One region of the Methylobacterium sp. J-043 genome, then DNA from elsewhere that is predicted to be linked to it. Evidence: predicted binding sites of a transcription regulator. Region 1 holds the regulator's gene; each other region holds the start of a gene.
The links. Region 1 encodes LexA, which represses DNA repair genes until DNA is damaged. Its sites were predicted from a motif close to TGTTCNNNNTGTGTTCNG; they were not measured.

Region 1 (10,367 bases):
AACGCCGTGGCACGCATCGAGCTCGAAGCGGAGCAGGTCGCGCAGCAATCCGCCCGCCAGCGCCGGGCCGACCGTGTCGATGGGCTCGTGCGCGGCTTCGAGGAAAAGATCGCCGCCTCCATCGCCGTCGTGACTTCAGCGGCGACCGAACTGGACAGCACCGCCCGCTCGATGACGCAGGTCGCCGACAGCACCAACGGGCAGGCGGTCGCCTCCAGCGCGGCGGCCGAGGAAGCCACCGTGAACGTGCAGACGGTCGCCGCAGCGGCGGAAGAGATGGTCGCCTCGCTCGGCGAGATCGAGCGGCGCGTCCAGCAATCCAATGATGTGGCGAGCCATGCCAGCCACGAGGCCCGCACGACCACCGACTCGATGAGCCATCTCAGCCGCGCCGCCGAGAAGATCGGCGAGGCGGTGACGATGATCTCAGGGCTCGCGAGCCAGACGAACCTGCTCGCCCTCAACGCCACCATCGAGGCGGCGCGGGCCGGCGAGGCGGGCCGCGGCTTCGCGGTCGTCGCGACCGAGGTCAAGGAACTGGCGGCGCAGACCGCCCGTACGACGGAGGCGATCTCCGATCAGGTCACGGCGATCCAAGCCGCCTCGACCCAGGCGCTCGGCGCAATCCAGCAGATCGGCCGGACCATCGTCTCGGTCAACGACATCACCGCCTCGATCGCGGCGACCGTCGTGCAGCAGACCGCCGCAACCAACGAGATCGCCCGCAACGCGTCCGAGGCCGCCCGCGGCACCCAGGACGTGTCGATGAGCGTGGCGCAGGTGCAGGCGCTGTCGAGCGAGACCGGATCAGCCGCACAGCAGGTGATGATGGCCTCGTCCGAACTGTCGACCCAGTCCGAGAACGTGCGGCGCGAGGTCGAGGATTTCCTTGCCGCGATCCGGGCCGCCTGACGGCCGCGCGACACGGACGGATTGGCGGTCCGCCCATCAGCGTCTACCAACGTCCGGTCCCGCCACGGAGCCGGACGTTGGTAGACGAGATGCTCGGACCGTGAGACCGGTGCCGCCCCGCTCCCATCACGGCTTCCTCGCTCGGCTCGCCCTCGCGGCGGGCCGAACTGCGTCGGGGCTCGGCCCGTGGGCAGCGATGATCCGCAGCCTCGCGCTGGCTCTGGCCGCAAGCGCCGCCTCTCCGGCCATCGCCCGGGCCGAACCGCTCGCGGCGGAGAGTCCGCGCATTCCCGAACCGATGGTGTTCGACCTGCTGCGACCGCTCGGGGCGCGGGCGGGGGAGCGCGAGGTCAACGTCCTGACGGTCCGGCCGCTGAGCCGGGGAACGACGGATTGGGCCCCCGAACTCGAATACGCCTACGCGGATGGTCAATCGTTCGAGCTGGAGCTTCCGTTCGAGGACGGACGCCTGACCCAGGTCAAGGTCGCCCTCCAGGGCACCTTCGGCACGGGGGCGGGCGGGCGCTGGATCCACGGCTGGCAGTATATCGGCCAAGTCGAGCACGGCAGCGCGACGGTCCGCAACTCCCTGCTCTACATCTCCGGATACCGCTTCGACGCGCGCTGGAGCATGTTGAGCATGGCCGGATTGCGGCAGGTCGGCATCCGACAACTCGGACCGACCTCGCTGCTCCTCAACCATTCGGTCTTCTACGACCTCGATCCGGAGACGGTACTCGGGTGCGAATTCAACCTGAGGCAGGACATCGCCGGGGACGACCGCACCCGCGCCCTCGTCATTCCCCAGATCCACCGCCGGCTCTCGGAGTTGACGAGCCTCCAGGCCGGCCTCGGGATCGAGTTCCAGACGAACCGTGACCCTGGGCTCGTCGCGGCCCTGCGGCTGATCCGCGAGTTCTGAAGCGCTTTGGCCGCCGACGGACCCGGCGGCGGCCTTTCGGGTTCTCCCGTCACCGGAAGTGGTGCGAGAGGAACACGGGCATGGCGAGCGTCGAGGCATCGGGCACCTTCGCGATCGGCGGCGATCTCACCGTCCACCGGCTCGGGTTCGGCGCCATGCGCGTCACCGGCTCCGGCATTTGGGGCGATCCGCCCGACCGGGATAAGGCGAAGGCGACCCTGCGGGCGGTGCCCGACCTCGGGATCGACCTGATCGACACCGCCGACAGCTACGGCCCCTTCGTCAGCGAGGATCTGATCCGCGAGACGCTTCATCCCTACGAGGGGCTCGTCATCGCCACCAAGGGCGGCCTGACGCGGCACGGGCCCGACATCTGGAGGCCGGTCGGCAATCCCGATTACCTGCGCCAATGCGTGCTGATGAGCCTGCGGCGGCTCGGTCTTGAACGGATCGACCTGTGGCAGCTCCATCGGATCGGCCCGGACTGCCCTCGCGAGGTGCAGTTCGAAGCAATCGCCCGAATGCGGGAGGAGGGGTTGATCCGCCATGTCGGACTGTCCGAGGTGTCGGTCGAGGACATCGAAGCCGCCCAAAAGGTCTTCCCCGTCGCGAGCGTGCAGAACCGCTACAATCTCGTCGATCGCACCAGCGAGGCCGTGCTGGCGCATTGCGAGCGGCACGGGATCGGCTTCATCCCGTGGGCGCCCCTCGACAAGGGATCGCTGGCGGGCCCTGCTTCGGCTCTGGAATCGATTGCCGGGCGTCTCGGCGCGAGCGGCGGCGCGGTGGCGCTCGCGTGGCTGCTGAAGCGCTCGCCGGTGATGCTGCCGATCCCCGGCACCGGCGATCCCGGTCACCTCGCCGAGAATGCCGCGGGTGCAACCCTCACCCTGAGCGACGAAGATTTCGCCGTCCTCGACCGGGCGGGCCGCGAGGCATGGCGGGGCGGCAGCATATGAGACCCGGAACGTGCTGGCGCGCACCTTGCACCGAGGTGGCGACGGAACCGGGCAGGTCCTGAGCCTTTCCGTTTCGGGCGCCGACACGGTGCCGGACAGGAAGGATCGACATGTCGTCAGCCGGCCACCTCGCACGCTCCGGTCTTCTCGGTGGTCTGGTCGCTGGCTTGGCGCTCGCCGGTCTCGCCACCCTGCCGGCAGAGGCACGCACGAGCTGGGTCTCCGGCACCTACGTCTACGCCGACCTCTGCACGATGCCGGCGGACGGCGCGCAGGCCGGCCGGCGCATCACGCTCAAGCGCTGGCCCAAGGGGGACAACCTTGTCTACGAGGGGGCGGGACTGCCGGCCCCGATCGAGACCGCGGTTTCGATCGATGACGGCACCAAGGATGTCGCCTTCCATCTCGAGACGAGCGCCGGTCTCGTCAGCTTCCGCGGCACGGCCGGAGCCGACGCTCTGGTCGGCACGCTGCACGGCGCCGACGGCTCGCAGCCGCTGCGCCTGAAGCGCATCCTGCGCGCCCGCGCTCAGGAGACATGCCCCGGCGAGACCACCGGCTCGATCAACTGAGCCGCCGCGCCCGAGCCTCCACGACCGGACCCTGACGCCCGCTGCCCGATAGCATCGATACCACCTGTCTCCTTCCGCCATTGACGCCGCGGGGCGCTGGCGCAAGTGAGATGCCGGGGGCGGACACGAGGCGACGAGCATGGGCGGGACGAAGCGCAGCTACCGGATCGCGGTGATTCCCGGAGACGGCATCGGCAAGGAGGTCGTGCCGGAGGGCGTTCGGGTTCTGGAACGGGCCGCCACCCGCCACGGCTTCGAGATCGTGCAGGACTGGTTCGATTTCGCGAGTTGCGACTACTACGAGGCGCACGGGCGGATGATGCCCGAGGACTGGAAGGCGCAGATCGGCTCCCACGATGCGATCTTCTTCGGCGCCGTCGGCATGCCCGAGCGGGTGCCGGACCACATTTCGCTCTGGGGCTCGCTGATCCAGTTCCGGCGCGAATTCGACCAATACGTCAACCTGCGCCCGGTGCGCCTGATGCCGGGCGTGCCGTCGCCGCTCGCCGGCCGCAAGCCCGGCGACATCGATTTCTGGGTCGTCCGCGAGAACACCGAGGGCGAGTATTCCAACGCGGGCGGGCGGATGTTTCCCGGCACCGAGCGCGAGTTCGCGGTGCAGGAATCGGTGTTCACCCGGCACGGCATCGACCGCGTGCTGACGTTCGCCTTCGAGCTGGCGCAGAGCCGTCCGAAGCGCCACCTCACCTCGGCGACCAAATCGAACGGCATCTCGATCACCATGCCGTTCTGGGATGAGCGGGTGCGGGCCGTGGCCGAGCGCTTCCCCGATATCCGTTGGGACCAGTACCACATCGACATCCTGACCGCGCATTTCGTGCTGAATCCGGATCGGTTCGACGTGGTGGTCGCCTCGAACCTCTTCGGCGACATCCTCTCCGATCTCGGCCCGGCCTGCACCGGCACCATCGGCATCGCGCCATCAGGCAACATCAACCCGGAGCGCCTGCACCCGTCCGTGTTCGAACCGGTGCACGGCTCGGCCCCCGACATCGCCGGCCAAGGGCTCGCCAACCCGATCGGCCAGATCTGGTCGGGGGCGATGATGCTGGAGCATCTCGGCGAGCGGGAGGCTGCCGCCGAAATCGTTGCCGCCATCGAGCGGGTGCTCGCCGAGCGGACGCTGCGCACGCGCGATCTCGGCGGCACCGCCGACACGCAGGCCTGCGGCCGCGCGGTCGAACAGGCGCTGGGCTGAAGGACCGCCCGCGATGAGACCCGTCGTCGTCACCGTCGCGATCACCGGCTCGGTCGCCCGCAAGGCCGACAACCCGACCGTGCCGATCACCCCCGCCGAGCAGATCGAATCGACCCATGCCGCCTACGAGGCCGGCGCGGCGCTCGCCCACATCCATGTCCGCGAGGACGACGAGAGCCCCTCCCTCGATCCCGACCGGTTCGCGGCGGTGCAGGCGGGCATCCGGCGGCATTGCCCGGACATGATCGTCCAGTTCTCGACGAGCGGGGCGGGGCCCGATCCCACGGAGCGGGGCGCCTGCCTGATCCACCGGCCCGATATGGCCTCGCTCACCACCGGCTCCGTCAATTTCGGCGACGGCGTCTACGAGAACCCGGCCGCCTCGTTCACGGCGCTCGGCCGGCGGATGCGGGACGAGGGCGTACGCCCGGAGATCGAGGTGTTCGACCTCACTCACATCCACAACGCCCGCCGTCTCGTGGATGAGGGCGTGATCGGCGCCGAGCCCCATCTGCAGTTCGTCATGGGAATCCGCAACGCCCTGCCGCCCGACCCGCACCTGCTCGACATCCTGCTGGCCGAGACCCGGCGCCTGTTGCCGGGCGCGACCTGGGGCGCCTTCGGCATCGGCCGCTTCCAGAGCCCGGTGATGGGCTGGGCCGTGTCGCGGGGCGCACAGGGCGTGCGCACGGGTTTGGAGGACAACGTGCGATTCTCGAAGGAGCGGCTCGCCGACGGCAATACCGACCTTGTCCGTCTGGCTACCCGAATCTGCGCCGAGCACGGCGCCCGGCCGGCGACACCGGCCGAGGCGCGGGCGATCCTGCACCTCGGCTGAGCCCAGGGCGTCGTCCCGAAAGGCGGTTCAAGCCTCTCTGGACGACGCACTCGCGCGCCGATCAGGCGAGAACCGGGCTCGTCTTGCGCCCCAGCGCCTCCTCGACGGTGCCATCCCCGTCGAGATAGCCGTGGCGCTTCGGGTTCGGCATCACCAGCGAAGCGATGAACGAGATCGCCAGCATCACCGCGACGTACCAGAAGAAGCTGCTCTCGGCGCCGACATGCTTGAGCCAGAGCGCGACTGCCTCCGCCGTGCCGCCGAACAGTGAGTTGGCCACCGCGTAGGACAGGCCGACGCCGAGCGCACGCACCTGGGTCGGGAACAGCTCCGCTTTCACGATGCCGCTGATGCCGGTGTAGAAGCTGATCACGACGAGCCCGGTCATGATGAGGCCGAAGGACAGGATCGGATCGGTGGTGGTGCCGATCGCCGTCATCAGCGGCACAATCATCACCATGCCGAGGCCGCTGAACAGCAGCATGTTCGTCTTCCGGCCGATCCGGTCGGAGAGCCAGCCGAAGAAGGGCTGGATCACCATGTAGGCGAACAGCGCCACCGTCGTGATCTTCGATGCGGTCACCTTGTCCAGATGGGCGGTATTGAAGAGGTACTTCGGCATGTAGGTCGTGAGCGTGTAGAACGACAGCGACCCGCCGGCCGTATAGGCCAGTACCACGGCGAAGGCCCGCCAGTGCTTGAGAAGCCCGGAGAGGGTTCCCGCTTCCTTCGAATCCTTGTTCTCCGCGCTCATCGTCTCGGAGAGCGAGCGGCGCAGGAACAGGGCGACCACCGCGGCCAGCGCGCCGATGACGAAGGGGATGCGCCAGCCCCAGGCCGTGAGTTGCTCGGCCGTGAGCAAGCTCTGGAGCACGACGAGGACCAGCGAGGCGAGCAACTGGCCGCCGATCAGCGTGACGTATTGGAACGAGGCGAAGAACCCGCGCTGCCCCTTGGTCGCGACCTCGCTCATGTAGGTCGCGCTGGTGCCGTACTCGCCGCCGACGGACAGGCCCTGCACCATGCGCGCGATGACGAGCAGGACCGGCGCGAGGTGGCCGACGGTCGCATAGGTCGGCAACAGGGCGATGGCGAGCGAGCCGCCGCACATCATCAGAACCGAGATCATCAAGGAGGTCTTGCGCCCGAGACGGTCGGCGATGCGCCCGAACAGCCAGCCGCCGATGGGCCGCATGAAGAAGCCCACCGCGAAGACCGCGGCCGACTTCAGGAGCTGGCCAGTGTCGTCGCCCTCCGGAAAGAAGACCGGGGCGAAGTAGAGGGCAAAGAAAGCGTAGCAGTAGAAGTCGTACCACTCGACGAGATTGCCCGACGAGGAACCGACGATGGCCATGATGCGGCGGCGGCGGTCGGCGGCCTCGTCGAGTGGCGGCGCGGCGGCGCTGGTCTCCAGCATGCGTTTCCCCTGATGGTCCGGCCCTTGAGTGGCCGTGAGCGTTTATCAGAGGCCGGTATTTACCCGAGACGGGCCCCGCGCCGACGTGGTCGGCGGCCATTCCATGACAGATGCCGGGGAACGTTGCGCACAAAGGCTTGGATCGATCGGCTCTCGTTCCGGAATGGCAGGCGGCAAGCCCTGTCGGCTACCGTGCCTCGGCCTTCCCAGTGCGGGGGGAGAGAGGCCCGGGCGGCACGAGGGTCAGCTCAAGCGCGGTTCCCCCGTCTCAGTCTTCCCAAGCACATGACAGCCTGACTTTCGGACGCCGAAAGACTCAAGCGTATCCATTCGTGCAACCCCACGGTTTTCCCGAAGAACAAGCTGGAGAGCTTATTCCGGGAACGGTTTTGCGAGGGTTGCCGTTGCGTCCCCGGCTTCGGCACCAAGTCGGTCGCTGAGAAGAAACAGGGACGGAACATGACGAAACTCTTTCGCAGCACGGCGACGGCGGCGATCCTGATGTTGGGCGCGGCAACCGCACTCGCTCAAGGCGGCGGCGGCGGCGGTGTTGGGGCCGGGGGGGCCGGGGGCGGTGGTGCTGGCGCAGGAGGTGCCGGGATGGGCGCAGGCGGTGCCGGTGGAGGCGCTGGCGGCGCTGGCGGCGCCGGTGGCGGTGCGGCCGGCGGAGCACGGGGCGGCGCGGGCGAGGCCGGCGGCGCAGGCGGTGCCCGTGGGGCCGCCGATGTCGGTGGGACCCGTGGCGGCGAGAGCGGCGGGGCACCCGGTGGCGCGTCGCGCGCCGGCGAGAGTGGAGAGCCGGGTAGCCGTGGCGGGCGCGAAGGTGGCCCGGCCCGTGCCGAACAGCCGAGCGAGCGCGGCAACCGCGAGTCCGGGCAGACCGACCGCGGCGGCGCAGGCGAGCGCGGCGGACGGGACGGACGAGACGGGCCGGGCGAGCGCGGCGGGCGTGACGGCCGAGATGGGGCCGGCGAGCGCGGCGGGCGGGATGCGGCGGGTGAACGCGGCGGTGCCGGCGAGCGAGGTGGTCGTGGGGCCGCCACCGAGGCGCGGGGCGCTTCGAAGAACCTGAGCTCGACGCAACGCGGCGAGTTCCGCCAGTCGATCACCCGTTCCAGCGTTCGCGCCGTCACGAATGTCAACTTCGCCGTCCGCGTCGGCACGGCAATCCCGCGCTCGGTCTCGCTGCACCCGCTACCCCCGGCGATTCTCTCGGTGGTGCCGGCCTATCGCGGCCTGCAATTCATTCTCGTCGGGGACGACATCGTCATCATCGATCCTGACACCTACGAGATCGTCGACGTGATCCCGGCCTGATCCGGCTGCACGGTACGACAGGAGAGGCGGCGGGGCGACAGCTCCGCCGCCTCTTTCGCTTCCCGAGGTATGCTTGCGGAACAGGAGAGGAACGTCTAGGCTGTTCGTGCTTTGTTTTCAACGATTCTGCGGCGCCCTCGGCCCGCGCTCGACAGCAGGTGCCGCATGCTGACCCGCAAGCAACTCGAACTGCTCCAGTTCATCCAGCAGAGGATGCAGGAGAGCGGTGTTCCGCCGTCATTCGACGAAATGAAGGACGCGCTCGACCTGAAATCCAAGTCCGGCATCCACCGCCTGATCATGGCGCTGGAAGAGCGCGGCTTCCTCCGCCGTCTGCCGAACCGGGCTCGGGCGATCGAGATCCTGCGCATGCCCGATATGCCGGCGGCCAAGCCCGCATCGTCCGAGCCGCGACGCTTCACGCCGAGCGTGGTCGAGGGCGGCCTTTCGGCCAAGCCTGCCGCGCCGAAGCCTGCCATGCTTCAGGCCCATGACGGCAAGGGCCAGTCGGTGATGGTGCCAGTGATGGGCCGGATCGCTGCCGGTGTGCCGATCTCGGCGATCGAGAGCCAGAGCCATTCGATTTCGATGTCCCCCGACTTCCTGGCGGGCGGCGAACACTACGCGTTGGAAGTGCGCGGCGATTCGATGATCGAGGCCGGCATCCTCGATGGCGATCTCGTGGTGATCCACAAGCAGGAGACCGCCAACAACGGCGAAATCATCGTCGCGCTGATCGACGACGAGGAGGCGACGCTCAAGCGCTTGCGCCGCCGCGGTTCGTCGATCGCGCTGGAAGCCGCCAACCCGGCCTACGAGACCCGCGTGCTCGGTCCCGACCGAGTGCGCATCCAGGGCAAGCTCGTGAGCCTCGTGCGCCGTTACTGAGGGTTCTCGGCGTGCGGCGGGTCTGACGGATCCGCCGCACTCGGATCGTTGAAAGGTTGGGAGTCCGACAGGGCTGCCGGCGTTGTCGTGCCGGAAGGACGGGGCTGCCAGGGCTGCAGCCGATCGGCCCCTCGCGCGGTGACGATGTCAGGCCCTGCTGTTCCAAGGCGGATCGCTGTGGCCCCCCGCGCCGCCAGAAATGCCCGGTCGGCGATCAGCGGCGCGGCACAGCCAGGCGGGGCACGCAAGCGGCTGATGAGGATGTCGGCCCGGGCGCAATCCTCGGCGAAGGCGCGCTTGTCGGTGACGAGGGCGACGGCACGGCCGTCCACCGCCGTGAGGGTGCAGCCGATCCGGTCGCAGCGCGGACCGGCGGCGCCGGTTGCGGCCTCCGGACGGCGCCCGTCACCGTCGGCCTTCAACCATTGTTCGAGTACGAAGCCGGGCGGGCGTCCGAGGACTACGAGGCGGCCGTCCTTGCCGCGGACCGCAGCGCCCGCCCCATCCCGATCGATATAGATGTCGTACCGGATCGGGCTCGCGGCGAGGGCGATTCCAAGCCCGGCCGGTATGAGGGCGAGGAGACGCAGCCGCGATACGGGGAGTGTTGCCAGCAGCAGGGCGACGGCGAGCAGCATCAGCGCACCCGTCCCGAAGGCCGGCAGCACGACGGTGGCCTGCCCAAACCCCGCGATCCAGGCGGAGATCTCGAGCATGCCGCGCACCGCAAGCCCCATCAGCCACCAGACCGGACGGTCGAGGGCGAAGGGATAGGCCAGCATGCCGAGTACCGCCGCGGGCATCACCGCGAGCGAGACGAGCGGCAGGGTCAGCGCGTTGCCGACGAGGCCGAAGGGCTGCACGGTCTGGAAGTGGTAGGTCGCGAACGGCGCGGTGGCGAGCTGCGCCACCAGCGTCGTGGCAAACGTTCCGACCACCGCCTTCGCCACCCATGAGGCGGCCCGCGCGATCCGGGACGAGCTGTCGGTTCGTAAGACCCGCCCGTCGATGAGCGGCGCGCAGGCGATGAGGCCGGCCACCGCGCCGAACGACATCTGAAAACTCGGGCCCAGCAGCGCCTCCGGTTCGCGGGCGAGCGCCAGGATCGCCGCGAGGGCGAGGTTGCGCAGGCTGAGCGCCGGGCGGTCGACGAGGATCGCGCCGAGCATCACCAGCGTCATGATCAGTGCCCGCTCGGCGGCGACATCCCAACCCGAGAAGGCGCAGTAGGCGGTCACGCCCAGCATCGCCGTACCCGCCGCGATCTTCTTGATGGGCCAGGCGAGGGCGAGCACCGGCACCAGGGCGAGCCCGGCCCGCACC
Region 2 (10,367 bases), on a different contig from region 1:
CGTGGCCTCAGGGCCTGCCGCGTGGCGTCATCCACGCCGACCTCTTCACCGACAACGTCTTCTTCATCGGCGATGCCCTCTCGGGCCTGATCGACTTCTACTTCGCCTGCACCGACGCCTTCGCCTACGATCTGGCGATCAGCCTCAACGCGTGGTGTTTTGACCCCGACGGCACCTTCCACCGCGACAAGGCGGGCGCGATGATCGCGGGCTACGACGCGGTGCGGGCGCTCGAACCGGCGGAGATTGCGGCGCTGCCGATCCTGGCGCGGGGCGCGGCCATGCGGTTCATGCTGACCCGCCTCGTAGACTGGCTCAACGTGCCGCCCGGCGCCCTGGTGCAGCCCAAGGATCCGCTGGAATACGACCGCCGGCTCGCCTTCCACCGCACCGCGACGGATGCGCGGGACTACGGCTGGCAGAATTAAGGATCGTCGAACCCTCCCCGGGACCGGGGAGGGCTCTCGTTGGGTTGCTCAGAGCACCTTCAGCAGGGCTTCGGCCCCCGAGACCTCGGCCTTGGACGGGGTGTCCTCGACGTTGAGGATTCGCACCACGCCGTCATCGACCAGCATTGCGTAGCGCTGGGAGCGCGGGCCGAGGCCGAAGCCGGAGCCATCCATCTCCAGGCCGATCGCCTTCGAGAACTCGGCATTGCCGTCGGCCAGGAACTCGATACCCTCGGCGCCGCTCTGCTGCTGCCACGCGTTGAGCACGAAGATGTCGTTGACCGAGGTCACGGCGATCGCATCGATGCCGCGAGCCAGGATCTCTTCGCGCTTGGCGACGAAGCCCGGCAGGTGGTTGCGGTGGCAGGCCGGGGTGAAGGCGCCCGGTACGCCGACCAGCACGACGCGGCGCCCCTTGAACACATCGTCGGTCGTCTTGGCCTGCGGACCGTCCGGCCCGTTCACCCGGAAGGTGGCCTGCGGCAGGTGATCGCCAACCTGAATCGTCATCCGTGCTCTCCTCGCAAAAGCCAAGCCCTGCAAAAGCTAGGAACCGTTAGACGCGCTTCGCGCGACTGTCGAGGCACGGCCGCGCTGCGTGCGCGTTTGCCTTATGGATCAATGACGGTCGCCGCATTAGCATAGCGCCATGCAGACGCCCGATCCCTCGCTCAATGACTCGGCCTATCTCGACGGCCAGTTCCTCGTGGCCATGCCGGGGATCGGCGACGAGCGCTTCGCACGTTCGGTGATCTATCTCTGCGCCCATTCGGCGGACGGCGCGATGGGCATCATCGTCAACAAGCCGGTCGCGGATCTGAGCATGCCGGATCTCCTGATCCAGCTCGACATCGCCAGCGAGGCCGATGCGATCCGCCTGCGCGAGCGGGTTGGCCACATGCCGGTGCTGATGGGCGGCCCGGTCGATGCCAAGCGCGGCTTCGTACTCCACACCGCAGACTTCCACATCGACCAGTCGACGCTGCAGATCGACGAGGGCGTGTGCCTCACGGCCACGGTCGAGATCTTGCGCGCCATCGCCGACGGGCGCGGACCCTCGAACGCCGTGCTGGCGCTCGGCTATGCCGGCTGGCAAGCGGGCCAGCTGGAGAACGAGATTCTGGCCAATGGCTGGCTGAACTGCCCGGCCGATCCCGGACTGATCTTCGATCCGGGGCTGGGCACCAAGTACGATCAGGTTCTCAAGGCGATCGGCATCGATCCCGCCATGCTCTCGGCGGAAGCCGGACGGGCCTGACGCGGGGCCCGCCCGTCGGCGATCGTTGGGAGGCGTTTCCAGAGCATCGTCCTGGATGCCTGATCCAGGACGATGCTCTAGCCTTTTGTTTTGCATCGCCTTTTCCGAAGGCCGGCAACCACCTTTCGGGACGATGCTCTAGACGCGGCCGTGCACGAGGTTGTGGATGAAGCCGAGCTTCGTCACCACGGCCGGGCCGAGTACGAAGGGGTAGAGGTCGCCCTCGCCCATGGCGCGGCTGACGCTGTTCATCGCGAAGACGAAGGGCAGCCACGCATCGATGATCTGCTCCACCGTCTCGGCTGCGTAGGGGTCGAAATCCACCCGTGTGGCGAGTTCGCCCTCGACATCAGCCTTGGGCTTCACCTGCAGGCCGAAGGCGCTCGCCATCTCCAGCGTATCGACGATGTGGAGGTAGTGCGCCCAGGTCTCGGCGAAGTCTTCCCACGGATGGGTGGTGGCGTAAGCCGAGACGAAAGTCTCCTGCCAGTTCGGCGGCGGACCCTGATCGTAGTGGCGCTGGAGAGCGGCGCCGTAATCCTGCGAATCGTCACCGAAAACCGCTCGGCACGGCTCCAGCTTGCCGGCGTCACGCACGAGGATGTCCCAGTAATGGTGGCCGACCTCGTGGCGGAAATGGCCCAGCAGCGTCCGGTAGGGTTCGCCCATCGCTGTGCGGCGTTTCTCACGCTCGGCCGGGTCGGCCTCCACCAGGGCGATGGTGATGATGCCGTTCTCGTGGCCGGTCATCACGTTGGGGCCGCTCGAATCCGGCGAGTCGGCCAGGAAGTTGAAGATCAGTCCGTGCTCGGGATCCTCGGCGCGGGTCTTCAGCGGCAGGTTCCAGCGCAGCAGAGTGTAGAACAGCCGGTGCTTGGCATGCTCCATCTCGCGCCAGCGCTCGAGATTCACCGGGTCGTTCACATCCGGCACGGTGCCGTTATGGCGGCAGGCGAGGCAGAAGGCGTCGGTCGTCCCCGGCGGCACCATCCAGTTGCAGGTGTCGTGCGCGGCGTTGGTGCAGAAGAAGCTCGGGCGATCCGGCACAGCGAGCGGCGTCCACGCGTTATTGTCGCCCGCCGGCTCGAGCGCCGAGATGCGGCCGAGCTGCGGCAGGTAGGCAAGCCGATGGCCGCAGCGCCCGCAGGAGCGGTTTTCGAAATAAAGGACGTTGTCGCAGGACTGACAGCGAAAGAGTTTCATCGGCTCACGGGACGTTGACGCCCTGTTCCGGATCCAGCGGGGAACCGGGGAACGGGACGTGCCGGGCACAAGGCTCGGAAGCGGCGGGAAGTGGCGGCCAACCAAGCCGCGAACCCGCTCACCGTTCCGTGAGCGCCAAGGTTTTTCTTGGCCCCCGTCCGCCGCGTCGGCGAAGGCCGGTCAGCCCGCGGCCAACGCCTCCGCGATCGCGGCGATCGCGGCGTCCGCACCGGCGCCGTCCGGGCCGCCGGCCTGGGCCATGTCGCGCCGTCCGCCGCCGCCCTTGCCGCCGAGATGGCCGGCACCGGCGCGCACCAAGCCGACCGCGTCGTAGCGCTCGGTCAGATCCTCGGTGACGCCGACCACGAGACCGGCCTTGCCATCCGCGGCAACGCCCACGAGGGCGACGATTCCGGAGCCGAGGCGGCTCTTGCCCTCGTCGGCGAGACCTTTCAGGTCCCGCATCTCGACGCCCTCGACCACACGGGCCATCAACTTCACGCCGTTGATCTCACGGGCCTCGTCGCCGCCGCCCGACGCGCCGCCCATGGCGATCTTCTTGCGTGCATCCGCCAGTTCCTTCTCCAACCGGCGACGTTCCTCGATCAGCGTGGAGAGACGCTCCGGCACGTCCGCGACCGGCGCCTTGAGCAGCCCGGCGAGCTGGCTCAGCGTACGGCTCTCGGTGGCGCGGTGGCGACGGGCGGCGGTGCCGGTCATCGCCTCGATCCGGCGCACGCCAGCACCGACCGCACTCTCGCCGAGAACGGTGATCTGGCCGATTTCGCCGAGCTGCGAGACATGGGTGCCGCCGCACAGCTCGATCGAGAAGTTCGGTAGTCGGCCTTCGACCTCGCGGCCGTCATCGTCCACGGGCCGGCCCATGGAGACGACGCGGACCTCGTCGCCGTATTTCTCGCCGAAGAGCGCACGGGCGCCCGACTCGATCGCCTCGTCCACGGCCATCAGCTTCGTGACCACCGGCGCGTTCTGGAGCAGGACCGCGTTGGCGATCTCCTCGACGCGGGCAAGCTCCGCCTCGTCGATGGGCTTGGGATGGCTGATGTCGAAGCGCAGGCGCTCGGGCGCGACGAGCGAGCCCTTCTGCGCGACGTGGTCGCCGAGCACCTGGCGCAAGGCTTCATGGAGGAGATGGGTGGCCGAGTGGTTGGCGCGGATCGCGGCACGGCGTGCGTGATCGACCTTCATCTCGATCGCTGCGCCGACGGCGAGCGCGCCGTCCTCGACCGTGACGTGATGCACGAACAGGTCGCCGAGCTTCTTTTCCGTACCCGTGACGCGCGCCCGGAGGCCGGTCCCGGAGATCGTGCCGGTATCACCGACCTGACCGCCGGACCCGCCGTAGAACGGCGTCTGGTTGGCGACGACGATGCCGTTCTCGCCCGCCTTCAGTGTTTCGACCTCCGCGCCGTCGCGCAGCAGCGCGCCGACGACGGCTTCGGCGGCCTCGGTCTCATATCCCAGAAATTCGGTGGCGCCGGTGCACTCCTTGATGCCGAACCAGACCGTCTCGGTCGCGGCCTCGCCGGAGCCCTGCCACGCGGCCCGCGCCGCCTGCTTCTGGCGCTGCATCGCCGCGTCGAAGGCTTGCGTGTCGACGCCGATGCCGCGCGCCTTCAGGGCGTCCTGCGTCAGGTCGAGCGGGAAGCCGTAGGTGTCGTAGAGCGTGAAAGCCGTCTCGCCCGACAGATTCTGGCCGGCCCCGAGATCGCGGGTCTCGGTGTCGAGGATGGCGAGGCCGCGCTCCAGGGTCTTGCGGAAACGGCCTTCCTCCAGCCGGAGGGTCTCGGAGATCAGCGCCTCGCTACGGGCGAGTTCGGGGAAGGCCTGTCCCATCTCGCGCATCAGGGTCGGCACCAGCCGGTACATGACCGGATCGCGGGCGCCGAGCAGTTCGAGATGGCGCATGGCGCGCCGCATGATCCGGCGCAGCACGTAGCCGCGGCCCTCGTTCGAGGGCAGCACGCCGTCGGCGATCAGGAACGAGGTCGAGCGCAGATGGTCGGCGATGACGCGGTAGGAGGCGCGCGTCGACGGCTCCGGCGCCCGCGACACGGCGTGGGCCACCGCATCGATCAGTGCACGGAACAGGTCGGTGTCGTAGTTCGAGTGGACGCCCTGGAGGATCGCGGCCATCCGCTCCAGGCCCATGCCGGTATCGATCGAGGGTCGGGGCAGGGGATTGCGAACCCCCGGCTCGACCTGCTCGTACTGCATGAACACGAGGTTCCAGAATTCGAGGAAGCGGTCGCCATCCTCGTCCGGAGAACCGGGCGGTCCGCCCGCCAGCGCCGGGCCCTGGTCGATGAAGATTTCCGAGCACGGGCCGCAGGGGCCGGTATCGCCCATCTGCCAGAAGTTGTCGGAGGTGCCGATGCGGATGATCTTCTCGTCCGAGAAGCCGGCGATCTTCCGCCACAGCCCCGCCGCCTCGTCGTCGTCCGCGTAGACGGTGACGAGTAGCTTTTCGGCCGAAAGGCCGAACTCCTTGGTGATCAGCGTCCAAGCCAGCTCGATCGCATCGGCCTTGAAGTAGTCGCCGAAGGAGAAATTGCCGAGCATCTCGAAGAAGGTGTGGTGCCGGGCGGTGTAGCCGACATTGTCGAGATCGTTGTGCTTGCCGCCGGCGCGGACGCATTTCTGCGAGGAGGTCGCCTTGACGTAGGGGCGCTTCTCGACGCCCGTGAAGACGTTCTTGAACTGCACCATGCCGGCGTTCGTGAACATCAGCGTCGGGTCGTTCTTCGGCACGAGCGAGGACGAGGGCACCACCGCGTGCCCGGCATCCCGGAAGTAGTCCAGGAAGCTCGATCGGATCTCGTTGACGCCGCTCATCGGATAGGCTCGAAAATCATGTCGCGTCGGGGAGCCGGCTGCGGACAGCGCGGCGGCATTCTCGCGCCCTCATACGGGTCCAAGCTGTGCGAGTCACGTCGGCTCAGTACGTTGCTCAGCGCGCAGTTCGTGGCGGCCCGCGAGTTCGGCGAGATAGCTGCGCAGAAGCGTGACCCGCCGCGGGCGGAAGCTCGTGCCCGCCATCCGCACCGCTTCGATGCGGTCCAGCCGGAACATGCGGAACGCCTCGCGCAGGCAACACCACGCCAGCAGGGTCATCTTGCTGTCGAGGTAGACGACGGAGAGCGGCAGGATCTGCCGCTCGGTGACCGCGCCGTCCTTGTCCGCGTAGCGCAGCGCAAGAGCTTCCTCCCGCCAGCACCCGGCCCGGATCGTCTCCATGTCGGGGATCTTGGGGAAACGGGCCTCGAAGCGGCGAACCTGCGAGACTGCGTGGAGCAGGTGCTGTTCGGATCGGTCGGGCAGGGTGGCGGCGACCTTCGCCAGCGCCGAAGCGGCGGCCTGGGCCAGGGCGGGGTCCCCCATCTGGCGGACCTCGGCAAGGCCGAGAACCAGCGCCTCGATCTCCGTCCGATCGAAGGTTTGCGGTGGAAGGGCAACGTCCTCGATCAGACGGTATCCGTAGCCGCGCTCGCCATCGATCTGGGCGCCGGCGGCGCGCAGGCTGTCGATGTCGCGATAGAGGGAGCGCAGCGACACGCCGGTTTCTTCGGCCAGCCGCGCTGCGGTGACCGGAGAGGGCAGGACGCGCATCGCATGCAGTAGCCGGAACAGTCGATCGGTTCGCGCCATCGCCCAACTGACGGAAACTGGCAGGTGCCCTGGGCTACACCCTCGCTTGCTCACCCGCCAGCCAGAGGCCACCGATGATCACGCTGTTCCACGCCCCGCAGAGCCGCTCGACCCGCATCGTCGCGCTCCTCAAGGAACTCGACGCGCTCGACGCCGTGCGGATCGAAGTCGTCACGATACCGCGCATGGACGGCTCGGGCGGGCGCGACGGGCGCAACCCTCACCCCGAAGGCAAGGTGCCGCTCCTCGACCACGACGGCGTTCTGGTGCGGGAGTCGAGCGCGATCATCCAGCTTTTGGCCGAGCTGTTTCCGAAACCCGGTCTGGGTATCCCCGCCGGCCACCCGCAGCGCGGCGCCTATCTCGGCTGGCTCGCGTGGTACGCCGGCGTCGTCGAGCCGGTCCTGACGCTGGAGGCCATCGGTCTTGATCATCCCGCCATTGCCCGTACCTTCCGCACGAGCGCCGACATCAAGGCACGGCTCGCCGAGGCGCTGACGGACAGGCCCTTCCTGCTCGGCGATCACTTCAGTGCCGCCGACCTCCTTCTGCACTCACCCTACGCCTGGTTCGGAAAGCCCGGCGAGCCGGCCATCGATGCCTGGGTCGATCGCTGCACGGACCGGCCCGGCGCCCGTTTCGCGGCCGCGTTCGATGCGAGGCACGCGGCGGCCTGACCGCTCGCCTTCGCAAAAGAAAGCCCGCCGCGATCGCTCGCGGCGGGCTTTCTTTTTCAGATCGTGACGTGAGGCGCTGTTTTAAGCCTCTCCCTCGTCGAGATCGTCGGCGGTCGGTTTGGCGGTCTCGAGGATCCGATCGGCGACGAGGCCCGAGTTCTGGCGGATCGAGGCTTCGATCTTGTTGGCGATGTCGGGGTTGTCGCGCAGGAAGCCCTTGGAGTTCTCGCGACCCTGGCCGAGGCGCTGACTGTCATACGAGAACCACGCGCCCGCCTTCTCGACGATGCCGGCCTTCACGCCGAGGTCGATCAGCTCGCCGACCTTCGACACGCCCTCGCCGAACATGATGTCGAACTCGACCTGCTTGAAGGGCGGCGCGACCTTGTTCTTGACGACCTTGACGCGGACCTGATTGCCGATGGCCTCGTCGCGATCCTTCAGGGTCGAGACGCGGCGGATATCGAGGCGCACCGAAGCGTAGAACTTCAGCGCATTGCCGCCCGTGGTGGTTTCCGGGCTTCCGTACATCACGCCGATCTTCATGCGGATCTGGTTGATGAAGATCACCATGCAGTTCGAGCGCGAGATCGAACCGGTCAGCTTGCGCAGGGCCTGGCTCATCAGGCGGGCCTGGAGGCCCGGCTGGCTCTCGCCCATCTCGCCCTCGATCTCGGCGCGCGGCGTCAGCGCGGCGACCGAGTCGACCACCAGCACGTCGATGGCGCCGGAGCGCACCAGCGTGTCGGTGATTTCGAGCGCCTGCTCTCCGGTATCGGGCTGCGAGATCAGCAGGTCGTCGAGGTTGACGCCGAGCTTGCGCGCATAGACCGGGTCGAGGGCGTGCTCCGCATCGACGAAGGCGCAGACGCCGCCCTTCTTCTGAGCCTCGGCGATGGTGTGGAGCGCGAGCGTCGTCTTGCCCGAGGATTCAGGGCCGTAGATCTCGACCACCCGGCCACGCGGCAGGCCGCCGACGCCGAGCGCGATGTCGAGGCCGAGCGAACCCGTGGAGATGGTCTCGACCTCCTGCACCTTGTCGTTCTTGCCAAGGCGCATGATCGAGCCTTTGCCGAAGGCACGCTCGATCTGCGTCAGCGCAGCCTCGATCGCCTTGGACTTGTCCTTGTCGGCTGCTGCCATTGTCGAGGAATCCACCATCTTCAGCGCAGGCTGGGCCATCGCAAGGCTTCCTTATGCATGGGAGGGGCACGGCGCTCAATCCGCCGGAGCTGATGGATTTCGTACTTGTTTTGTTCTCAATGCGCAAGCCCGACGTCGCGGTTTGCGCCGGAAAGAACAGAATGTGGAAGCGAAGCCGCCGGTCGAGATTCCCTGCGACGGCGAAGGATGCTGACCGTCCTTGTGCCGATGTCGCTCTGACCGAACTTGGAGGCGGATCCCCCCTCTCGCGCGAGCCGCGCGCCAAGCCGCCTCGATGGATACCGACATCCGATATCCCGAAGGAGTTGATCGGATGTCGTACGCTCCCCTCGGGCGCGTTCAGCTCGCCATCGTTTGCTTCACCGTCTCGACGAGCTGCTTCAGGCTGAAGGGCTTGGGCAGGAAGTTGAAGGCCTCGCCCTCGGGCAGGTTCTTGCGGAAGGCGTCCTCGGCATAGCCGGAGACGAAGATCACCTTCAAATCGGGCATGTGCTTGCGCAGCTCGCGCAGCAGGGTTGGCCCGTCCATCTCCGGCATCACGACGTCGGAGACCACCACGTCGATGCCGTCGGCATGCTCCTCGATCAGGCGCAGCGCCTCGATGCCGGAGGCCGCCTCCAACACGGTGTAGCCCCGGGCGGACAACGCCCGGGAATTGACCGCGCGGACCGGATCCTCGTCCTCGACGAGCAGGACGGTGCCCTGGCCGGTATGGTCCGCCGCGGGCTTCGGTGGCGGCTCAGGGGGACGGGCAGCGGGAGAGCCGGACTCCGTGCTCGATTCGGCCGATCCCGCCTCGGCATCGTCACCGGACGCGGAGTTCGGCTCGGAAGCGCTGACTTTCGTCGATCCGGAGGCCAATCGCGGCGGCGGCAGCGGCTCGGGCAGGGCTTCGATGCCGGGCTCGTGGCGCGGCAGGTAGATGCGGAAGGTGGTGCCTTCGCCCACGATCGACTGCACGTCGATCGCCCCGCCGGACTGGTTGACGATGCCGAACACCGTCGAGAGCCCGAGCCCGGTGCCCTTGCCGATCTCCTTGGTCGTGAAGAACGGCTCGAAGATCTTCTGGCGTACCTCCGGCGGGATGCCTTCGCCGGTATCGGTCACCTCGATCATGACGTGATCGCCCGCCGGGATGCCGACCGGGCGCTCGCCATCGACGGGGCAATTGGCGGTGCGGATCGTCAGGCTGCCGCCGCCCGGCATCGCGTCGCGGGCGTTGACCGCGAGGTTCACGATTACCTGCTCGAACTGGTTCACGTCGGCCTTGATCGGCCAGATCTCGCGGCCGTGGCGGAAATCGAGCTGCACGCGCTCGCCGAGCAGGCGCTTCAACAGGAGCGTCAGGTCGGAGAGTGCCTCGCCGACATCCATCACCTCGGGCCGCAGGGTCTGGCGGCGGGAGAAGGCGAGCAGTTGGCGCACCAGGGATGCGGCCCGGTTCGCGTTCTGCTTGATCTGCATGATGTCTTGGAAGGCGTGGTCGGTCGGCCGGTGGCTCGCGAGCAGGAGGTCCGAGTAGCCGATGATCGCCTGGAGGACGTTGTTGAAGTCGTGGGCGATGCCGCCGGCGAGCTGGCCCACGGTGTCCATCTTCTGGGTCTGGGCGACCTGCTGTTCGAGCTGGCGCTGGGCCGTCGTGTCGAGCGCGTAGAGGATCACCCGCTCGCGGTCGCCATCGCTGCCGGCCTGCGCCTCGGCATCGGGGTTCGGCGTCCCGTCGGAATCCGCCGGGCTCATCCAGACCCGGGCCGAGCGATCACCCGGCCCGGACAGGCCGACCTCAATCGGATCCAGGCCGCCGAAGCCGTTGGCGGCCCGCGCCAACGCGCCCTCGATGACGCCACGGTCGCGCTCCAGCACCGCGTCGCGCATCAGCGGATCGGGCGCGTCGCGGCCGGCCTCCGCCGCTGGCTGGCGCGGCATGCCGGCGAACAGGCGCACGAA
Region 3 (10,367 bases), on a different contig from region 1:
GGCGCGCAGCAGATCGACGGCCCCGTGCGCGCGCAGGAAGCCGAACACCTCCGTCTGTTCCTGGGCGGCGGCGCCGTCGCCTTCCTCGAAGAAGGCGGAGACCGGAACTTCGAGCAGACGGGCGATCTCGCGCAGGCGCCCGGCGCCGACGCGGTTCTGGCCCTTCTCGTATTTCTGGACCTGCTGGAAGGTCACACCCACCGCGGTCCCGAGTGCGGTCTGGCTCAGTCCGCGCGCCTTGCGCAGCGCGGTGATCCGGAGCCCGACGAGGCGGTCGACATCGGTTGTCTGTTTCGGCATCATCTTACGGCACGGTCCCTGTTCGATGTCGCGGACCGACCCAAGGACCTCAGGTCGGCAGCGCTTGAGCCTCAGCCAGCGTCTTCGGGCATCTCGAAACGCTTCTACTACCGGAACAGGTCAGGCAGATGCGTTTTGGATGCCCTCGTATCGCAGGGTTTTAGCCTAGCCGCAGCATCACCATGAAGTGCATACACAATGCAAGAGCCTACCTGTTTTCGGATGAAAGTTTTCAGTTTTCCGGCAAGTTTACGTTCATCAGCCGTTCCTGAGGCCAAACCGGCAACTCCGTCCGGAGTTTGGTAGGATTTCACACGAATGCGCTGATGCGGGACCATCCGTACCCTGGTCGGCGCGGATGGTCCCGCCTCAGGCTACGAGCCGAACTACGTAGAGTTATCATCTGCGGGGGGTCGCATTGAGGCCTGCTCGCCCAGATCGGGAGCGTCACGGCATGTTCATCGCAATGAACCGGTTCAAGGTCGTCAAGGAATCGGCAGAGGACTTCGAGCAGGTTTGGCTCGGACGCGACAGTCACCTCGGCGAGATGGAAGGCTTCGTGGAGTTCCATATGCTCAAGGGGCCGGAGGCCGAGGACCACATCCTCTACGCCTCGCACACGGTCTGGCGCTCGCGCGCCGATTTCGAGTCGTGGACCCGCTCGGAACAGTTCCGCAAGGCGCATGGCCGGGTGCCCGGCACTAAGCCGCTCTATCTCGGCCACCCGCAATTCGAGGGCTTCGAGTCGATCCAGACCCTCGCTCGTCCGCAGAACGAGCAGGCCGCCTAACCGCCATCCCGAGCGCCTCGTCCCGGAGATCGGATCCGGGGCGAGGCGCTCATTCGTTGCCCTCGTCCGGTGTGAGGAAAATCGACCGGGGGCGTTGCGAGGCGATGCTCCGGGCGGATGCGCACTCGCCCGGCCGTGATCCTACCGCAGCCGCGGCAGGAACACCGCCATCAGCCCGAGTGCGGGGAGGAAGGCGCAGAGATCGTAGACCCGCTCGATGCCGACATGATCGGCCATTTCCCCGAGCAGCGCGGCGCCGAGGCCGCCCATGCCGAAGGCGAAGCCGAAGAACAGGCCGCCGACGAGCCCGATCCGCCCCGGCAATAAGTCCTGTGCATAGACGAGGATCGCCGGCATAGCGGAGGCCAGAATCAGTCCGATCGGCACCGAGAGGGCCACCGTCCAGAACAGATTCACGTGCGGCAGGGCGAGCGAGAACGGCAGCACCCCGAGAATCGAGAGCCAGATCACGAGCTTGCGCCCGAAGCGGTCCCCAATGGGTCCACCGAGAATCGTGCCCGCCGCCACCGCACCGAGGAAGACGAACAGGTAGACCTGCGCGAGTGCCACCGGCACGCCGAAACGGTGGATCAAGTAGAACGTGTAATAGGAAGAAAAACTCGCCATGTAGAAGTATTTGGAGAAGACCAGTCCCAGCAGGATCGCGATCGTCGCGACGATCCGCGCGCGGTTGAGGCGGCCGGATGCGGCACCCGTGCCGTTCCGGGCCGTTCGCGGCGTCGCGGCGAGCCGCTGCGCGTACCAGCGGCCGACCGTACCGAGCACGAGGATGCCGGCGAGCGCGGCGAGGCAGAACCACGCGACGCTGCCCTGGCCATGCGGCACCACGATGAAAGCCGCGAGCAATGGCCCGAGCGCCGTGCCGGCATTGCCGCCGACCTGGAAGACCGATTGCGCCAGACCGTAGCGGCCGCCCGAGGCGAGCCGCGCCACCCGGCTCGCCTCGGGATGGAAGATGGCGGAGCCGAGCCCGATCAGCGCCGCGGCGGCGAGCAGGGCGCCGTAGACCGAGGCCACCGACAGAAGGGCGAGCCCGGCCAGGGACAGCACCATGCCGGCAGCCAGCGAGTAGGGCAGCGGACGCCGGTCTGTGTAGAGACCGACGCCCGGTTGAAGCAGCGAAGCCGTCCCCTGGAACACGAAGGTGATGAGGCCGATCTGCCCGAAATCGAGGTGGAAGCCCGCCTTGAGCAGGGGATAGAGCGCCGGCAGAAGCGACTGCACGAGATCGTTGAGGAGGTGCGAGAGGCTGAGGCCGAGGAGCACCGCCAGGGCCGGGGAGGCCTGTGCGCGCGCCTGGGCCGGCGCCGTCACCGCGACCTCGGGCGAGCCGGGCAATCCTGGATTCTCAATCGCTTCGGCTCTCATGCCGCACTCCGTCCGGACGGCAGTCCGCAGTGCTGACCGGACGGCCCTTCCGCATTGATTTGTTCAAAAAATAAGTGCTGATCTTTCAAGGCCTCGCAGCGCGATGCCACCGATTCCCTCGTAGAAAACCCGTCTTTCGTTCCACATCGGCCGCCGATCGTATCCAGGGGATCGATTGGGGGCCGTTCCGCGTTCGGCCCGCACACCGTGACGGGACCGGCCTTCCGGAGAATCGGTCCAAGGATCGGTCATCCGGAAGGCCGAGCTTTCGTTCGTCGGTTCGTATGTCAGTCCCGTTTGGCCCGAGCAACGGCACCGGCACGCATCCGGTGCGCGGCTTGCGCGGGGAGCCGCAGAACCGGGCGCGGCGACCGAAAACGTCCCGCGTCGGGACACTTCAAAGCCCCAGGGCAGTACAACGCGGGACACATGTTTCACGAGCGCCCCCCTCAGCAGTACCAGCGGCTGCCCGATGATGGGGTGAGCCGCTCCGTCTGGGCCTCGCTTCTGCCGCGTCGGCGGCGCATGGCCCTACGCGTGGGCATCTCGGCCTCGCTGCTTGCGGCCGATCTCGTGGCGATCTTCGCGGTCGGCTTCGCGGTGGATGCGACCTACCACGCCTATCTCGGCGACGGGGAACTGATCCCGCTCGCCAACAGCATGAACCTTCAGACGGCCGGCTTCCTGTCCCTGATCGTCGTGCTGACCAACCTCGCCCGCGGCGAGTACAGCATCGAGCGCTGCCTGTCGCAGACGCCGCATCTGCAGCGCCGGGCGACGCTCTGGCTCATGGCCTGGGCCGTCGCCCTGCTGATCGGCTTCGCGACGAAGACGACACAGGACTTCTCCCGCGTCGCCTCGGTCGCCTTCTTCCTCGCCGGCTTGCCGGTCACGATCCTCGTCCGCGCGGCGACGGTGGCGCTGGTGCGCCGCAGCAGCACCTCCGGCTCGCCCTCCGCCAGCCGGGTCCACCTCGTCGGCTACGAGGAGGATGTGACGAACTTCTACGCCAACAACGATGTCGAGGCGCTGGGATTGCGCATCGTCGGGACGAGCTACCTGCGCCGCCCCGAGCCCACATCCGGCATGGGGAACGCGGAGACCTTGCTCGCCGAGGATCTCGACCTCGCGGTCTCGGTGGTGCGGTTCCTGCGGCCCGACGACGTGTTCGTGCTGGTGCCGTGGTCGGAGCCCGCCGACATCGAGCGCTGCATCGATGCCTTCCTGCGGGTGCCGGCCGCCCTGCATCTGCGGCCCGGCACGATGATGGACCGCTTCCCCGATCTGCAGGTCGCCCGGGTCGGCCGGCTCTCGGGCATCAATATCGGCCGACGTCCGCTCTCGGTCGGCGAGATCCTGCTCAAGCGCGCCTGCGACGTGACGCTGGCCGGGATCGGGCTGCTGATGCTCGCGCCCCTGTTCATCGCGCTCGCGGTCCTGATCAAGCTCGACAGTCCCGGACCGGTCTTCTTCCGGCAGCGGCGCTACGGCTTCAACCAAGAGGCCTTCGGCGTCTTCAAGTTCCGTAGCATGAAGGCCGCCCCCGACGCCCCCTTCCGGCAGGCCTCGCGCAACGACGATCGCATCACCCGCGTCGGCGCCCTGCTGCGCCGGACCAATCTCGACGAGCTGCCGCAGCTCCTGAACGTGATCCGGGGCGACATGTCGCTCGTCGGCCCCCGGCCGCACGCCCTGGCGCATGACCGCAGCTTCGAGCGCCGCATCGCGCTCTACGCCCGCCGCCACAACGTGAAGCCGGGCATCACCGGTTGGGCGCAGGTGAACGGCTTTCGCGGCGAGACCTCGACCGACGCCGCGATGGAGAACCGCGTCCAGGCCGACCTGCACTACATCGACAACTGGTCGCTCTGGCTCGACATCACGATCCTGTTCCGGACGATCGCCTCGCCGCGCGCCTACCGCAACGCGTGCTGATCGCTACGCGCGACCCGCCTCGTCCGGCAACGCGTCGCCGCGCCCGCGACAGGCGCCGCACTCCCCCTCGACCTCTAGAATCCGGCTCGTCGGGGTGAAGCCGGCCCCAGCCAGCGTCTGGTCGAGAGCGCTCTCGACGGCCGGGGCGGTCATCTCGTCGATGCCGCCGCAGGTGCGGCAGATCAGGAAGACGAGGCCCGCCCCCGCGCCGTGCTCGTGCCCGCACGAGACGAAGGCGTTGCGGCTGGAGATGCGGTGGACCAAGCCCTGCTCGGTGAGGAAATCGAGCGCGCGATAGACCGACACCGCCGCGACCCGGCGCCCGGGGGCGCTCATCCGCTCGGCGATGTCGTAGGCACCCAGCGGCTTGTGCTCCGCCGCCACCGCCGCGAGCACGTCCCGCCGCAGACGCGTGAACTGCAAGGCGCGCGCCTGGCAGAGCCGCTCAGCCCGCTCGATCACGTCCTCGACCGAGACGGCAGGCCCGCCGCAGCCGGATGCGCCATGACCGTGATGGTCATGCGCGTGCCCGTCCCCGTCGCCCTGGCCGTGCTCCTGCTGCGCGTGACCGCGCATCCCGACCTCCCCGGTCTCGGCGCCCGGTGTCGCCGCTTATCGTTGCCGCTCGTCTCGACACTCGGCACGGGCCGATTGAACTCGGCCCATGTTACAGTGTATCAGCCCGTCCAAGATAGGCGTCCGGCCGCAATCGGGCAACGAGGCGGGCAACGGCACGGGCTACATCATCCCGGCCTCCGCGACACCGCCCGCGCCGGTCCATCCTCGGAGATCCCATGACCCGTGCCGGCGGGACCGTCCGCCTCCCGCGCCGCTCGCTGTTCCGCAGCGGGGTCGGCCCTCGTCTCGCGGCCGCCCTCATCCTGTCGAGCCTGCTCTGGGCCGTGATCCTGTGGGCCAAATCGTGAGCGGCGAGGCGGTGCGCGCAGGCGCCATCCGGTTCCGGGGCCTGACGCTCGGCTACGACCGGCATCCGGCGGTTCACCATCTCGACGGCACCATCGCGCCCGGCGACCTGCTCGCCGTGGTCGGACCGAACGGCGCCGGCAAGTCGACCCTGCTGAAGGGCATCGTCGGCGAGATCCGCCCGCTCGACGGGAGCGTCGAGGCGGGGCCGCGCTCCGGCGCCATCGCCTACCTGCCGCAGGCCGCCGAGATCGATCGCAGCTTCCCCTTGAGCGTTCTCGACCTCGTGGCGATGGGGCTGTGGCGCCCGCTCGGCGCGTGGCGCAGCCTCACTCGCCAGCGCAGCCGCCTGATCGAGGCGCTCGCGGCGGTCGGGCTCAACGGCTTCGAGGACCGACCGATCGGCACCCTCTCCGGCGGGCAGTTCCAGCGCGCCCTGTTCGCCCGGCTGATCCTGCAGGACGCGCGGATCATCCTGCTCGACGAGCCCTTCACGGGCATCGACGAGCGCACCACCGCCGACCTGCTCACCCTGATCCGCGGCTGGCACCGCGAGGGCCGGACCGTGGTCGCAGCCCTGCACGACCTCGGTCAGGTGCGCGCGCATTTCGCCTCGACCCTCGTTCTGGCCCGCCGTCCCATCGCCTGGGGGCCGACGCGCGAGGTGCTGACGCCGCCGGTGCTGGCCCGGGCGCTGCGCCTATCGGAAGCCTGGGACGAGGCGGCCGCGATCTGCCGCCATGACGCACACGAGCATGACGCGCACGAGGCGCATCATGGGACGGAGCACGGCGGCTCCGCGGAGTCGCAGGCTCCGGGGCACAGCCACAGCCACGATCATCACGAGCACGGCCATCATGATCACGAGCACGGCCATCATGATCACGACCATGGCCGCGCGCATCACGGGGCCGTCTCGTGACGCTTGCCGATCTGCTTGATTTCCTGATCGGCCCCTTCGTCGAGTTCGGCTTCATGCGCCGGGCGCTCGCCGGGTGCCTCGCCCTGTCGCTGTCGGCGCCGCCGCTCGGCGTCTTCCTGATGCTGCGCCGGATGAGCCTGATGAGCGAGGCGATGAGCCACGCCATCCTGCCCGGCGCCGCCGCGGGTTTCCTCGTCGCCGGGCTGTCGCTGCCGGCGATGACGCTGGGCGGGCTCGTGGCCGGACTCGCGGTGGCTTTGGCCGCCGGGCTCGTCACCCGCTCGACCGTGCTGAAGGAGGATGCGAGTCTGGCCGCCTTCTACCTGATCTCGCTGGCGGGCGGGGTGTTCCTCGTGTCGCTACGCGGCTCGCAGGTCGATCTGCTGCACATCCTTTTCGGCACCGTGCTGGCGCTCGACGACGACGCGCTCACGCTGCTCGGCGGTATCAGTAGCCTCACGCTGGTCGCGCTCGCCCTGCTCTACCGCCCGCTGGTGATCGAGTGCGTCGATCCGCTGTTCCTGCGCACCGTCAGCCGCGCCGGCGGCCCTGTGCACTCGGCCTTCCTCGCGCTGGTGGTGGTCAACCTCGTCGGCGGGTTCCAGGCGCTCGGCACGCTGCTGGCGGTCGGCCTGATGCTGCTGCCGGCGATCACCGCCCGGTTCTGGGCCGCCGACCTGTCGGGCCTGATCCCCGTGGCGATGCTGGTCTCGATGCTCTCCAGCGTGACCGGTCTGCTCGTCTCCTACCATGCCGGCATCCGGCTCCCGACCGGGCCGGCGATCGTGCTGGCAGCGGGCGCGCTCTACCTCGTCTCGATGCTGGTCGGCCCCCGTGGCGGCCTGCTCCACCGCCTCGTACGGCGGCGTCACTTGGAGGCGTGAGGCGAATCGCGCAGCGAACCGATGCGTGAGGGCGCCTGAAGGGCCCATTCGCCGATGGCCACCGTGGCGCCGGCAACACATCGTTCACCATTCCATCGCGTCGTTCGGTCCCGAGGCTTTACACAGAACAAAACAGGAACAAAGATCACTCCATCAACAGGGAGTGAAAGCGATGACCAAGCGTGTGCTCTTCACCAGCCTCGTCGAGTTCACCGCCTTTGGCCTGCTCTTCGGAGCGGTCGCGCTCTGGGCGGTAGCCTTGGCGCCGATCCATTAAGCGATCCTATTTCGTTCTCGGAGGCCGCAGTTCATGCACAGGAATATTTTCCGAACTCGAAACAGTCAAATCCTGCAGTAAAACCCACGACATCTCCAATCGGTACAGCCGCTTAGCAGGGGATCCTTTGAGGCTCAGCGAGGAGGCGTAAATTGATGCGCCTTACTATCGGCAACCTTGAAGCCATTGTGCCAAGCCGTCGGTTCGTTAGCGCTTTAATCGACCCTTAGGAGTGGACTCCGGATCCTGCCCGACCCGGAGCTTGGCTGGTCGAAACGAGTCCTCATGACGCGCGTGCTGAAGGAGGTCGGCTTCGTCCACCTCCATGTCCACTCGTCCTACTCGCTGCTCGAAGGCGGCGTGAAGGCGGGCGATCTCGTCAAGGCGGCCGCGGCCGACCGGCAGCCCGCGCTCGCGCTCACCGACACTAACAACCTGTTCGGGGCGCTGGAATTCTCCGAATACGCCGCCAAGGCCGGAATCCAGCCGATCGCCGGCCTCCAGCTCACGGTCTGCTTCGAGGCGCCGGACCCGATGGCGCGGATGCCGCAGGCCGGCTGCGCCAACATCGTACTGCTCGCCCAGGACGAGACCGGCTACGGCAACCTCCTGCGGCTCGGCAGCCGGGCCCATTTCGACGGTCCGCTCGGCGCCGCGCCCAACCTCGCCGTGTCGGCACTCGAGGGCAACGTCGAGGGCCTGATCGGCCTGACCGGCGGGCTCACGGGGCCGCTCGACACCAGCCTGCGCGCCGGCCGCGCCGATCAGGCCGCGCGCCGCCTGGAAATCCTGAAGGGGGCGTTCGGCGAGGAGCGCCTCTACGTCGAGATCCAGCGCCACGGCCTCGACGACGAACGCGCGGTCGAGCGCGAATTGCTGCGGCTCGCCGACACGAACGGCCTCGGCATCGTCGCGACCAACGAGCCGTTCTTCGCCAAGCCCGGCGATTACGACGCCCACGACGCGCTGCTCGCCATCGCCGAGGGCCGCCTCGTCTCCGACGAGCGCCGTCGCCGGCTCACCCCGCGCCACGCCTTCACCACGCGCGCCGCGATGATGGAGCTGTTCCGCGATCTGCCGGACGCGCTCGCGGCCTCCGTCGAGATCGCCATGCGCTGCGCCGTCCGGGCGCGCACCCGCAAACCCATCCTGCCGAACTTCGCCAGCGTCGCCGCGGGCGAGGCCCCGCCCATGGCCGAGGTGCTGGCCGAGGCCGCCGAGGCGCCGGTTCAGGCGGTGGCCGCCGACGAGCCGACCGAGTTGTGCCGTCAGGCCGAGGCCGGTCTGGAGCTGCGCTTGAAGCAGCACGGCACCGCGCCGGGTTTTTCCGAGGAGGATTACCGCGCGCGGCTGAAGTTTGAGCTCGACGTCATCGTCAAGATGAAGTTCCCGGGCTACTTCCTGATCGTCTCGGACTTCATCAAGTGGGCCAAGGACCACGACATCCCCGTCGGACCCGGCCGCGGCTCGGGCGCGGGCTCCCTGGTGGCGTGGTCGCTCCTCATCACCGATCTCGATCCGCTTCGGTTCGGCCTGCTGTTCGAGCGCTTCCTCAATCCTGAGCGCGTCTCGATGCCGGACTTCGACATCGACTTCTGCGTCGAGGGCCGCGAGCGGGTGATCCGCTACGTGCAGCAGCGCTACGGCGAGCGGCAGGTCGGGCAGATCATCACCTTCGGTACGCTGCTCGCCCGCGGCGTGCTGCGCGACGTCGGCCGCGTGCTGGAAATGCCCTACGGGCAGGTCGACAAGCTGACCAAGCTCGTGCCGCAGAACCCGGCCAACCCCGTGACCCTGGCCCAGGCGATCGAGGGCGAGCCGAAGCTCCAGCAGGCGATCGAGGAGGAGCCGATCGTCGCCCGCCTCGTCGAGATCTCGAAGAAGCTCGAAGGCCTGCACCGCCACGCCTCGACCCACGCCGCCGGCGTGGTGATCGGCGACCGGCCCCTCGAAGAGCTGGTGCCGCTCTATCGAGACCCGAAGACGGGCATGCGGGTGACCCAGTTCAACATGAAGTGGGTCGAGCAAGCCGGCTTGGTGAAGTTCGACTTCCTCGGCCTCAAGACCCTGACGATGCTGCGGTGCTGCACCGACCTCTTGAAGCAGCGCGGCATCGAGGTCGATCTCGCCCAGATCCCCCTGGATGACAAAAAGACTTACGAGCCGATGGGGCGCGGCGAGACCGTTGCGGTGTTCCAGGTGGAATCCGCCGGCATGCGCAAGGCGCTCTGCGAGATGCAGGCCGACCGCCTGGAGGACATCATCGCCCTGGTGGCGCTCTACCGGCCGGGCCCGATGGCCAACATCCCGGTCTATTGCGAGCGCAAGCTCGGGCGCGACGCCGGCAACGAGGCCTCTTGGTACTCGCACCCGATGCTGGAGCCGATCCTGAAGGAGACCTTCGGGATCATCGTCTACCAAGAGCAGGTGATGGAGGTCGCCAAGGTTCTGGCCGGCTACACCCTGGGCGAGGCCGACATGCTCCGCCGCGCCATGGGCAAGAAGATCAAGGCGGAGATGGACGCCCAGCGCGACCGCTTCGTGAAGGGCTGCCTCGACAGCGGAATCGCGCAGGCGAAGGCCAACGAGATCTTCGACCTGCTCGCGAAGTTCGCGGATTACGGCTTCAACAAGTCCCACGCGGCGGCCTACGCGCTGGTGACCTACCAGACCGCCTATCTCAAGGCGAACCATCCGGTCGAGTTCCTGGCCGCGGCCATGACGCTCGACATCGACAACACCGACAAGCTCGCTGAATTCCGCCAGGACGCGCAGCGCCTGAAGATCACCGTCGAGCCGCCCTCGGTGAACACCTCCGGCGTGGTGTTCGACGTGGATAAGGGGCGCATCCTCTACGCGCTCGCCGCGATCAAGGGCGTCGGCCGCGCTGCGGTGGAATCGATCGTCGCCGCCCGCGGCGACACACCGTTCAAGGACCTCGCCTGT

Region 2: the regulator LexA is predicted to act here: its motif matches at 8,500-8,517, upstream of recA (recombinase RecA).
Region 3: the regulator LexA is predicted to act here: its motif matches at 7,423-7,440, upstream of dnaE (DNA polymerase III subunit alpha).

What each region holds. Positions count from the first base shown of each region.
Region 1 covers NZ_JAKSYB010000058.1:402,626-412,992, forward strand. The annotation lists gene MKK50_RS17185 (methyl-accepting chemotaxis protein) at 1-912, shown strand, start outside; gene MKK50_RS17190 (hypothetical protein) at 1,013-1,834, shown strand; gene MKK50_RS17195 (aldo/keto reductase) at 1,915-2,793, shown strand; gene MKK50_RS17200 (hypothetical protein) at 2,904-3,365, shown strand; gene MKK50_RS17205 (tartrate dehydrogenase) at 3,505-4,584, shown strand; gene MKK50_RS17210 (3-oxoadipate:acetyl-CoA acetyltransferase) at 4,598-5,422, shown strand; gene MKK50_RS17215 (MFS family transporter) at 5,484-6,839, opposite strand; gene MKK50_RS17220 (DUF1236 domain-containing protein) at 7,299-8,156, shown strand; gene lexA (transcriptional repressor LexA) at 8,322-9,044, shown strand; gene MKK50_RS17230 (ComEC/Rec2 family competence protein) at 9,038-10,367, opposite strand, start outside.
Region 2 covers NZ_JAKSYB010000065.1:164,455-174,821, forward strand. The annotation lists gene thrB (homoserine kinase) at 1-428, shown strand, start outside; gene MKK50_RS21960 (peroxiredoxin) at 477-959, opposite strand; gene MKK50_RS21965 (YqgE/AlgH family protein) at 1,099-1,707, shown strand; gene MKK50_RS21970 (zinc-binding metallopeptidase family protein) at 1,846-2,910, opposite strand; gene alaS (alanine--tRNA ligase) at 3,091-5,766, opposite strand; gene MKK50_RS21980 (helix-turn-helix transcriptional regulator) at 5,860-6,579, opposite strand; gene MKK50_RS21985 (glutathione S-transferase family protein) at 6,654-7,256, shown strand; gene recA (recombinase RecA) at 7,338-8,417, opposite strand; gene cckA (cell cycle histidine kinase CckA) at 8,760-10,367, opposite strand, start outside.
Region 3 covers NZ_JAKSYB010000049.1:19,919-30,285, forward strand. The annotation lists gene MKK50_RS13280 (helix-turn-helix domain-containing protein) at 1-303, opposite strand, end outside; gene hmuQ (heme-degrading protein HmuQ) at 755-1,090, shown strand; gene MKK50_RS13290 (MFS transporter) at 1,232-2,479, opposite strand; gene MKK50_RS13295 (sugar transferase) at 2,909-4,414, shown strand; gene MKK50_RS13300 (Fur family transcriptional regulator) at 4,418-4,990, opposite strand; gene MKK50_RS13305 (hypothetical protein) at 5,209-5,340, shown strand; gene aztA (zinc ABC transporter ATP-binding protein AztA) at 5,337-6,260, shown strand; gene MKK50_RS13315 (metal ABC transporter permease) at 6,257-7,144, shown strand; gene dnaE (DNA polymerase III subunit alpha) at 7,707-10,367, shown strand, end outside.